2 regions of the Microbacterium sp. MPR-TSA4 genome follow, and region 2 is predicted to be linked to the other one. Evidence: riboswitches for the same ligand, from Rfam matches in the RefSeq annotation. Region 2 holds a riboswitch; the other holds the start of a gene.
The links. A riboswitch is a leader RNA that binds a small molecule or an ion and turns the genes downstream of it on or off. The one in region 2 is predicted to bind thiamine pyrophosphate.

Region 1 (4,743 bases), on a different contig from region 2:
CGCCGGACCCGCGGGAGCACGCGCAGGCGCTCCGCGCGAGCTACGACGTCGACCTCGACACCGGGTTGCTGTTCAGCGCACGCGAGGGCGTCGCCGAAGTGCTGGTCGCGCCGCGATCGCGACTGATCGGACGTACGGTGTCGGCGGGCATGACGACCCGCGGTGAGGACCTCGTGATCCTCGCCGTCCGCCGCGGCGACGACGAGGGCCCCAACGCGTCCCGGGGCACGGGAGTGGCCGGCGCGCTCGTGCTCCAGGCCGGCGACGCCCTGCTCGTGCAGGGACCCTGGGCCGCGCTGACCCGCTACGCCCAGTCGCCGGACGTGATCGCGGTGACCCCGCCCCAGGATCTGCAGCGCGTCGTGCCGCTCGGCCGCGGCGCCAAGCGCGCGATCGGCGTCCTCGGCGCGATGGTCGTGCTCCTCGCGACGGGGCTCGTGCCGGCGGTGGTCGCCGGACTGCTCGCGGCGGGAGCCCTCGTGCTGCTGCGGGTGCTGACGGTGCCGCAGACCTACCGCGCGATCTCGTGGACGACCGTCATCCTCATCGCGGGGATGATCCCGCTGTCGTCGGCGTTCATCACGACGGGGGCGGCGGACATCGTCGCCGACGCCGTGCTGGGCGTCATCGGCTCGGGCTCGCCGCAGCTCGCCCTGCTGGTGCTGTGCGTGCTGACGATGGTGCTGGGTCAGTTCATCTCGAACGTCGCCACGGTGCTCGTCGTGCTCCCGATCGCGGTCGCCATCGCCCAGACGCTCGGCGCGAGCGTGCAGCCGTTCATGATGGCGCTGACGGTGGCCGGCGCCGCCGCGTTCCTCACGCCCGTGGCGACTCCGGCCAACCTGATGGTGATGCAGCCGGGCGGCTACCGGTTCGGCGACTACGGCAAGCTCGGCCTGCCGCTGATGGCGGTGTACCTCCTCGTCGCCGTGGTGTACGTGCCGCTGGTCTGGCCGTTCTAGCGCCGCCGCGTCGAGGCCCGCGGGTCAGTCGGCCAGACCCCACAGCTGCAGCGGGTGGGTCAGACGCCACCACGCGTCCGGATCGGGGATGTCGGCGGTGAGGTGCACGCCGACGGTCGCCGCGTCCAGCGGTCCCGTCACCCGCACCTCGCCGACGGCCGCGTCGACGGTGCGCGCCGCGCCCAGATCGAGGTCCGTCGTCACGGTGGATGCCGCGCCGTTCCACAGGATCACCGCCGCGTCGGCATCCGTCACGATGTTCGCCGTCGCCCCCCACGCGGTCGACACGACGCCCGCGAGGGTGCCGGCCGGCAGGGTGCGCGGCACGGCGACCTCGGCGGCCACGTCGGCCAGCAGGCGCGCCGTCTCCTGGTCGCGGGCCTCGTCGGACGACTGGCCGAGCGCGGTCGCGTAGACGCGCACGGTCACCGCGCCGACGGTGACGTCCTTCGCCGCCAGCAGGTTGTAGAACCCCGCCAGGCTGCCGGTCTTGAGACCGACCACGGCCGGGTCGGCGAGCAGGTCGTTGGTGTTGGTGACCTCGCCGGCCCCGGGAAGCTCGACCGTCCGGGTGCGGACGATCTCCGCCACGACCGGGTGGGCCAGCGCGATCCGCGCGAGCGCGATGAGCGCGGCCGGATCGGCGGCGTTCGCGGGATCGATCCCGGTGGGCTCGGCCAGGGTGATCCCGGGCAGCCCGTGGCGGTCGAGCCACGCGCGCGCGGCGGCCGAGAAGACCTCGTCGGTCGGCCAGATCGTGCCGGCGAGGCGATCCGTGTAGTTGCCGGCCGAGCCGATGAGGATGCCCTGGAGCATCTGATACTCCGTGAGCGAGCCGCCGACGGGCACGTCGAGGGCGGACTCGTCGTTGGCCAGATAGTCGTAGTAGGTGGAGCGGTCGCGCGAGGTGAACGCGAACTCCCGCCCCTGCTCCCCGACGTTCAGCGGCATCTCGTCCAGGATCATCAGCACCGTCACGAGCTTCGAGATGCTCGCCATCGAGACCGCCGCATCGCTGGAGGCGGCCACCGCGTCGATGCCCCCGACCCCGACGGCGCCGGCCCCCTCCGTCGGCCACGCCACGGCGGTCGCCGGCGAGGCGGGACCGTCCGGCTCGATCGCGCGCACCGTCGGCGTGACGGCCCAGAGCGGCCAGAGCAGGGTCGCCGCGGCGTACGCGCCCGCGACGGCGATGGTGGTGAGGATCGGCGCGACCACCCCCGCCCGCAGGGGCGATCGGCGCGGCCGTCTCGTGAGCAGGTCGGGGGCGGGCGCGGTGTTCGCGACGGCGAGCGTCCCCGTCACGGCCGTGTCGTCGAGCCAGCCGAGCGCCTGACGTCCCTCGCGGCCCCGCACGATGACGATGTCGGTCGGTGCGGTGGACTCGCGCAGCGCGCGTCGCGACGGCGGGGGCGCGTCGTCCGAGGTCACCCGCCCAACGTACCCGGTCGCCGCTATACTCGAGCGCACAACCACGGGAGTCCGGTGAGCCGGGCTGAGAGGAAGCGATCCACGCTTCGACCGTCGAACCTGATCCGGATCATGCCGGCGCAGGGAGGAGAGAAACATGCACGCGTCTGCGTCCCCGTCCACCGTCTCGTCGGATGCTGCGGCATCCCGTTCCGCCGCGCGCACCGGCCGCCTGCGCTGGCGCGTCGTCGACATCGTCGTCGCCAGCGTCATCGGTGTGGCCGCCGGTGTCGTCTTCTGGCTGTGGGGCCAGGCGTGGACGCCGCTGAGCAGCATCCTCGCGTTCGCACCGGGGCTGGAGGGGCTGCTGTCCGGCGGGTGGCTGTTCGCCGGTGTGCTCGGTGGTCTCATCATCCGCAAGCCCGGCGCCGCGCTGTACACCGAGGTCGTCGCCGCGGTGGTGTCGATGGCCGTCGGCACGCAGTGGGGCTTCCTCACGCTGGTCTGGGGCGTCGTGCAGGGCATCGGCGCCGAGCTCGGCTTCGCGCTGTTCGCGTACGCGAACTATCGCCTGATCGCGGCGCTCACCTCGGGCGCCCTCGCCGGCCTCGCCGTGGCCCTCCTCGACACCAACTTCTCCTCGATCGCCGCCTACGAGTTCGGGCCGCGAGCGATCTACTTCGGTGCCGCCGTCGTCTCCGGCATCCTCGTCGCGGGTCTGGTGTCGTGGCTCATCGCCCGTGCCCTGGCCGCCACGGGCGCGCTGGACCGGTTCGCGGCGGGTCGAGAGGCACGCATCGCGGACGCGCCCGACGCGGCGTGAGCCCGGCCTCGCTCGCGGCGCCCGCGGCGGTCAGTGCACGAGGGTGGGGCTGGCGTCACGCCGGCCGTCGGCGCTGGGCCGTGTCGGAGCTCGACCTCGACATCGAGCCGGGCCAGCACGTCCTGCTCCTCGGCGCGAGCGGCTCGGGCAAGTCGACGCTGCTGCGCGGGCTGGCCGGCGTGCTGGGCGATGCGGAGGACGGTGAGGATGCCGGTGCGCTCCTGATCGACGGCCACGCGCCCGCCGCGGTGCGCGGACGGGCGGGCCTGGTGCTCCAGGATCCCGATGCGCAGGTCGTGCTCGCCCGGGTGGGCGACGACGTCGCCTTCGCGTGCGAGAACCTCGGCGTCCCCGCCGACGAGATCTGGCGGCGGGTCGACGAGGCCCTCCGCGCCGTCGGCCTCGACGTGCCGCGCGACCACCCGACCGCCGCCCTCTCCGGCGGGCAGAAGCAGCGGCTCGCGCTCGCCGGCGCCCTCGCGATGCGGCCCGGACTGCTGCTGCTGGACGAGCCGACGGCGAACCTCGACCCGGCCGGGGCCGTCGCCGTGCGCGACGCGGTCGTCGAGGCGGCGTCGCGGACGGGCGCCACGCTCGTCGTCGTGGAGCACCGCGTCGCGCTGTGGGCCGAGCACATCGACCGCGTCGTGGTGCTCGGATCCGACGGCGGGGTGCTCGCGGACGGGAGCGCCGAGCGCGTCTTCGGCGCGCACGGCGCGGCCCTGACCGAGGCGGGCGTCTGGGTACCGGACGTCCCCGTCGTGATCGACCCCCGGCCGCGCACGGGCACGGGGGAGGTCCTGCTGAGCGCCGACGCCGTCGCGGTGGGCCGGCGCCCGTTCGGCGAGCGGATGCCGCGGATCGTCGCGGCCGGCATCGACGCCCGGCTGCGGGCCGGGCGGGCCCTGGCGATCACCGGGGCGAACGGGGCCGGGAAGTCGACGTTCGCGATGACCCTCGCGGGGCTCGTGCCCCCGGCATCCGGGACCGTGCGCGCGAGCGCCTCGCTCGCGGCCGGCACGGGGCGCGGCGACGCGCCCGTGCGCTGGCGCGCCCGCGATCTGCTGACCCGCATCGGCACGGTGTTCCAGGAGCCCGAGCATCAGCTGCTGACCACGCGTGTGCGCGACGAGCTGGCGGTGGGCCCCCGCGCCCTCGGGCTCTCCGCGTCCGAGGTCGCCGCGCGCGTGGAGCCGCTGCTCGAACGGCTGCGGCTGACCCGTCTCGCCGAGGTCAACCCGTTCACGCTCTCCGGCGGCGAGAAGCGGCGGCTCACGGTGGCCGCGACCCTCGCGAGCAGACCCCGCGTGCTGCTGCTGGACGAGCCCACCTACGGACAGGACGCCCGCACGTGGCGCGAGCTCGCCGATCTCGTCGACGAGCTGAGGGCGGCCGGCTCGGCGATCGCGTTCGTCTCCCACGACCCCGCGCTCGTGTCCGCGCTCGCCGACGAGACCCTGACCGTCGCCCGCCTCGGGAGCGGCGCATGAGCCTGTTCTCGCTCGACGTGGCGCGCAGTCCCCTGGGGCGCATCAACCCGGTGACCAA
Region 2 (4,743 bases):
GAACGCCGTCGGCGGGGCGTGCAGCGTGCGCACGCCGCGGGTGTTCTGGGCGACGAGCACCGTGACCACCGCCATCCCGTACCCGCCGAGCGCGCCGATCGACTTGAGGTCGGCCTGGATGCCCGCCCCACCGGTCGGATCGGTCCCGGCGATGCTGAGCACGCGGGGGATGCCGGCGGTCACCGGGCCGCCTCGGCGGCGTGCTCGGCGGGGCCGGTCAGAGCGGCGGCGAAGACCCCCGCCGCCGCGCCCGGATCGGCGGCCGCGCAGATCGCCGAGACCACCGCGACGCCCGCGGCGCCCGCGGCCCGGAGGGCAGGGACGTCGGCCGGCGTCACGCCCCCGATCGCGACGCAGGGCAGCGCGGTCGCGGCGGCGATCCTCGCGAACCCGCCGATGCCGAGCGGCTCGGGGTGATCGGGCTTGGTCGCGGTGGGTCGGATGACCCCCACCCCGAGGTAGTCGAGGGTGCCGGCGGGCATCTCGGCCGCGGCGGCGAGATGGGCGGGGGTGTTCGCCGTCCAGCCGACCAGCGCGTCGGCGCCGAGCAGGGCACGGGCGGTCTGCGGGGGCACGTCGCTCTGGCCCAGGTGGATGCCGTCGACACGGGCGCCGGCGTCACGGGCCGCGAGCACGACGTCGAGCCGGTCGTCGACGACGAGCCCCGCCCGTGCGGCGACGACATCCGACAGAGCGACCGCCTGTGCGATCAGCTCGCGGGCGGTGGAGGTCTTGGCGCGCAGCTGCACCACGCTCGCCCCGCCGGCCACGGCCGCAGCGACGATCTCGCACAGCAGCGGGAACGGGATGCGCTCGTCGGTGACGAGGTGCAGCGAGAGGTCGTGACCGGTGGCCCCGCTCATCGTGCGGGCTCCGCAGACGAGAGGCGACCGGGGGTGTCGAGGTCGGCCGGCGCCACGGCGGCCAGAGCGTCGAGGAACGCCACCGCGAACGAGCCCGGCCCGCGGGCCGCGCGCGCCGCCCGTTCCGCCGCGACGGCGTGCACGGCGGAGGCCGCGACCGCCGCCGACAGCGGGTCGCACACGCCCAGGAAGGCCGCCATGGTCGCACCGAGCGCGCATCCGCCTCCCGTCACCCGGGTCAGCAGCGCGTCGCCGCCGTGCACCCGGACCACCCGGGTGCCGTCGGTGATCAGGTCGACCGGCCCCGACACCGCCACCACCCCGCCCGTCCGCCGGGCGAGCGCGACCGCCGCGTCCCCCGCGGCCTCCGGGTCGTCGGTGGCATCCACGCCGCGTCCGCCCGCCCCGAGGCCGGCGAGTGCGAGGATCTCCGACGCATTGCCGCGCACGATCGCGGGTCGGCGCTCGACGAGCTCGGTGGCGAGGGCCGTCCGCACCGGGAGCACGCCGACGGCGACGGGATCGAGCACCCAGCGCTCGGTCGCCGCGACCGCCTCGCGCGCCGCGGTGCGCTGCTCGGCCGTCGGCGTGCCGAGGTTCACGAGCACGCCGTCCGCGATGCCCGCGAACACGCCCGCTTCGCCGGGGATGTCGCACATCGCGGGGGCGGCGCCCAGGGCCAGGAGGGCGTTGGCGGTGAAGTTCGTCACCACCGCGTTGGTGATGCACTGCACCAGCGGATGGGCCGTGCGCACGGCATCCACGGCGTCGGCGGGGGAGAGGTGGGCGCGCGCGCTCATCAGGGGACATCCCTTCGCTCGTACGAACGAGATCAGGTTCGACGGGTGTGATCTCAGCCCATGGTTCGGGCACCCCGTGTCGTTGACCAGGAATGTAGCAGGGCGTCGCCGCGGGCGCGAACCCGCCGTCGGCGGCTCAGACCGGAGCGGCCGCGAGGTCGGCCACGATCGCGCGCACCGCGTCGCGGCCGGCGCGGTTCGCGCCCACCGTCGACTGCGACGGCCCGTAGCCGATGAGGAACAGCCGCGGCTCGTCCACGGCGCGACCGTTCGCCACGCGGACACCGCCGAGCGCGGTCCGCAGCCCCAGCGGGGCGAGATGGGCGATGTCGGCGCGGAAGCCGGTGGCCCACAGGATGACGTCGGCGGGCTCGAACGACCCGTCGGGCATCCGTACCCCGTGCTCCTCGATGCGGGTGAACATCGGGTGGCGCACGAGGACGCCGCGCTCCTGCGCGCGCCGCGCCCAGGGCGTCCAGTGCTGGCCCGTCACCGAGATCACACTGCCCGGCGCCTCACCGCGCCGCACCCGCTCCTCCACGCCCGCGATCGCCGCGACGCGGGCCGCGGTGTCGAACTCCGCGGCATCCCACCGCACCTCCCGCCGCGTGACCCAGAAGGTGTCGGCGACCCGGGAGATCTCCTCCAGGAGCTGCACGGCCGAGATGCCGGCGCCCACGACGACGACGCGCTGACCGCGGAACTCGTCGGCCGACACGTAGTCGTGCACGTGCAGCTGGCGGCCCGCGAACTGCTCCTGACCCGGGTAGTGGGGCCAGAACGGCCGTCGCCAGGTGCCCGTGGCGTTGATCACGAACCGCGCGTGCCAGGCTCCGCGATCGGTGTCGACCTCCAGGAGGCCGTGCGGATCGGCGTCGACGCGGCGCACGGCGGTGACGTCCACGGGCCGCTGGACCCTCAGATCGAATCGCCGCTCGTAGTCGGCGAAGTACGCCGGGAGCACGTCGGCGCTCGCCGCGTCGGGGTCGGCCGGGGGAACGGGGGCTCCCGGCAGTTCGTGGATGCCGTTGACGGTCGCCATCCGCAGCGAACGCCACCGATGCTGCCAGGCGCCGCCCGGAGCGGCATCGGCGTCGAGCACGACGAACACGGGGGCGCGTCCGTCGCCCGGTGCCGGGACGAACCCGCGGCGGCGCAGATGGTAGGCCGCCGACAGTCCCGCCTGGCCGGCGCCGATCACGAGGACGTCCACCGTCCGGTCGGGCAGGGCGAGACTCATGCCCATCCCAACGCGGTCCGGCCGCAGATGTTCCCGCCGGGGCGCCCGCCGCGCCGCATGTCGGGGGCACGCCGTAGTCTGTTCTGGTGACCACCGCCCTGTACCGCCGCTACCGTCCGGAGACGTTCGGCGAGATGATCGGGCAGGCGCAGGTGACCGAGCCGCTCATGACCGCCTTGCGCGGCGACCGCGTCGGGCACGCGTATCTGTTCAGCGGCCCGCGCGGCTGCGGCAAGACGACCTCGGCGCGCATCCTCGCCCGCTGCCTGAACTGCGCGGCGGGCCCGACCGACACCCCCTGCGGCGTCTGCGACAGCTGCGTGGAGCTCAGCCGCGGAGGCGGGGGCTCCCTCGACGTGGTCGAGATCGACGCGGCCTCGCACAACGGCGTCGACGACGCCCGCGACCTGCGTGAGCGCGCGATCTTCGCCCCCGCGCGCGACCGGTTCAAGATCTTCATCCTCGACGAGGCGCACATGGTGACGGCGCAGGGGTTCAACGCCCTGCTCAAGCTCGTCGAGGAGCCGCCGGAGCACGTCAAGTTCATCTTCGCGACGACCGAGCCCGAGAAGGTCATCGGCACGATCCGCTCGCGCACCCACCACTACCCGTTCCGCCTCGTCGCGCCCGCCGCGATGCTCGAGTACGTCGAACAGCTGTGCGCCCAGGAGGGTGTGCAGACGGAGGCGGGCGTGCTGCCGCTCGTGGTCCGCGCCGGCGGGGGGTCGCCCCGCGACACGCTGTCGCTGCTCGACCAGCTCATCGCCGGATCCGATCCGGTCGACGGTGCCGCCGGTGCGACCGTGCGCTACGAGCGCGCCGTCGCCCTGCTCGGCTACACGCACGGCGCCCTGCTCGACGAGGTCGTCACGGCGTTCTCGGCCCACGACGCGGCCGCCGCCTTCGCGGCCGTCGACCGTGTCGTGCAGACGGGTCAGGACCCGCGTCGATTCGTCGACGACCTGCTCGAGCGTCTGCGCGACCTCATCATCGTCGCGGCCACGGGAGACGGTGCCGGCGCGGTGCTGCGCGGCATCCCGGCCGACGAGCTCGAGCGGATGGGCCGTCAGGCGTCCGCGTTCGGCACCGATCGCCTCTCCCGCATCGCCGATCTCGTGGTCGGGGCCCTCGACGACATGAGCGGTGCGACGTCTCCGCGGCTGCAGCTGGAGCTGCTCGTCGCCCGCGTCCTCGCCCACACCGCCGGATCCGTTCCGGCGGCGGCCCCGGACTCGCCGCCGGTGGCCGTGCCCGCCGCCGCTCCCGTCGCCGAGCCGCCGGCCTCCCACCCGGCTGCACCGGCCGCCGCGCCGACCCCGCCGTCTGCCGCCGCGCCGGCCGCACCGGTCGCGTCGACTCCGCCGGAGGAACCGGTCCCGCCGGCTGCCGCCGCACCGACTCCGCCGGCTGCCGCCGCATCGACTCCGCCGGCTGCCGCCGCACCGACTCCGCCGCCGGCCGCCGCTCCCGTGCCGCCGGCAGGTCCCGTGACGCTGCCGCAGGTGCGCGACGCGTGGCCCGAGATCCTGCAGCGGCTCGAACCGGTGAGCCGGTCGTCGTGGATGATCGCGACCGACGCCACCCCGATCGCGTTCGCCGACGACGTGCTGACCCTCAGCTTCCGGACGCAGGGCGACGTGGCCGCCTTCAAGAAGCTCGCGGCCGGGAAGGGACCGAGCGAAGACCTGCGCGGAGCGATCCACGCTGTCCTCGGCATCCGGGTCAAGTACGTCGCGCGCTTCGACGCCGACCCGCCGTCCGACGGCGCTCCCGCGGAGCCCCCGCGGCCCGCATCGCCGCCCGCGACCGCGCCCGCTCCCACCGGCGACGCGCGCCCGGG

Region 1: another riboswitch for thiamine pyrophosphate. It lies ahead of AC1Q49_RS12035 (ECF transporter S component); the one in region 2 lies ahead of thiM (hydroxyethylthiazole kinase).

Annotation. Positions count from the first base shown of each region.
Region 1 covers NZ_JBXAFF010000031.1:10,289-15,031, forward strand. The annotation lists gene AC1Q49_RS12025 (SLC13 family permease) at 1-962, shown strand, start outside; gene AC1Q49_RS12030 (D-alanyl-D-alanine carboxypeptidase) at 987-2,393, opposite strand; TPP riboswitch at 2,427-2,536, shown strand; gene AC1Q49_RS12035 (ECF transporter S component) at 2,530-3,195, shown strand; gene AC1Q49_RS12040 (ABC transporter ATP-binding protein) at 3,276-4,685, shown strand; gene AC1Q49_RS12045 (energy-coupling factor transporter transmembrane component T family protein) at 4,682-4,743, shown strand, end outside.
Region 2 covers NZ_JBXAFF010000070.1:3,793-8,535, forward strand. The annotation lists gene thiD (bifunctional hydroxymethylpyrimidine kinase/phosphomethylpyrimidine kinase) at 1-183, opposite strand, end outside; gene thiE (thiamine phosphate synthase) at 180-863, opposite strand; gene thiM (hydroxyethylthiazole kinase) at 860-1,663, opposite strand; TPP riboswitch at 1,656-1,750, opposite strand; gene AC1Q49_RS15570 (NAD(P)-binding domain-containing protein) at 1,800-2,903, opposite strand; partial or broken gene AC1Q49_RS15575 (DNA polymerase III subunit gamma and tau) at 2,990-4,743, shown strand, end outside.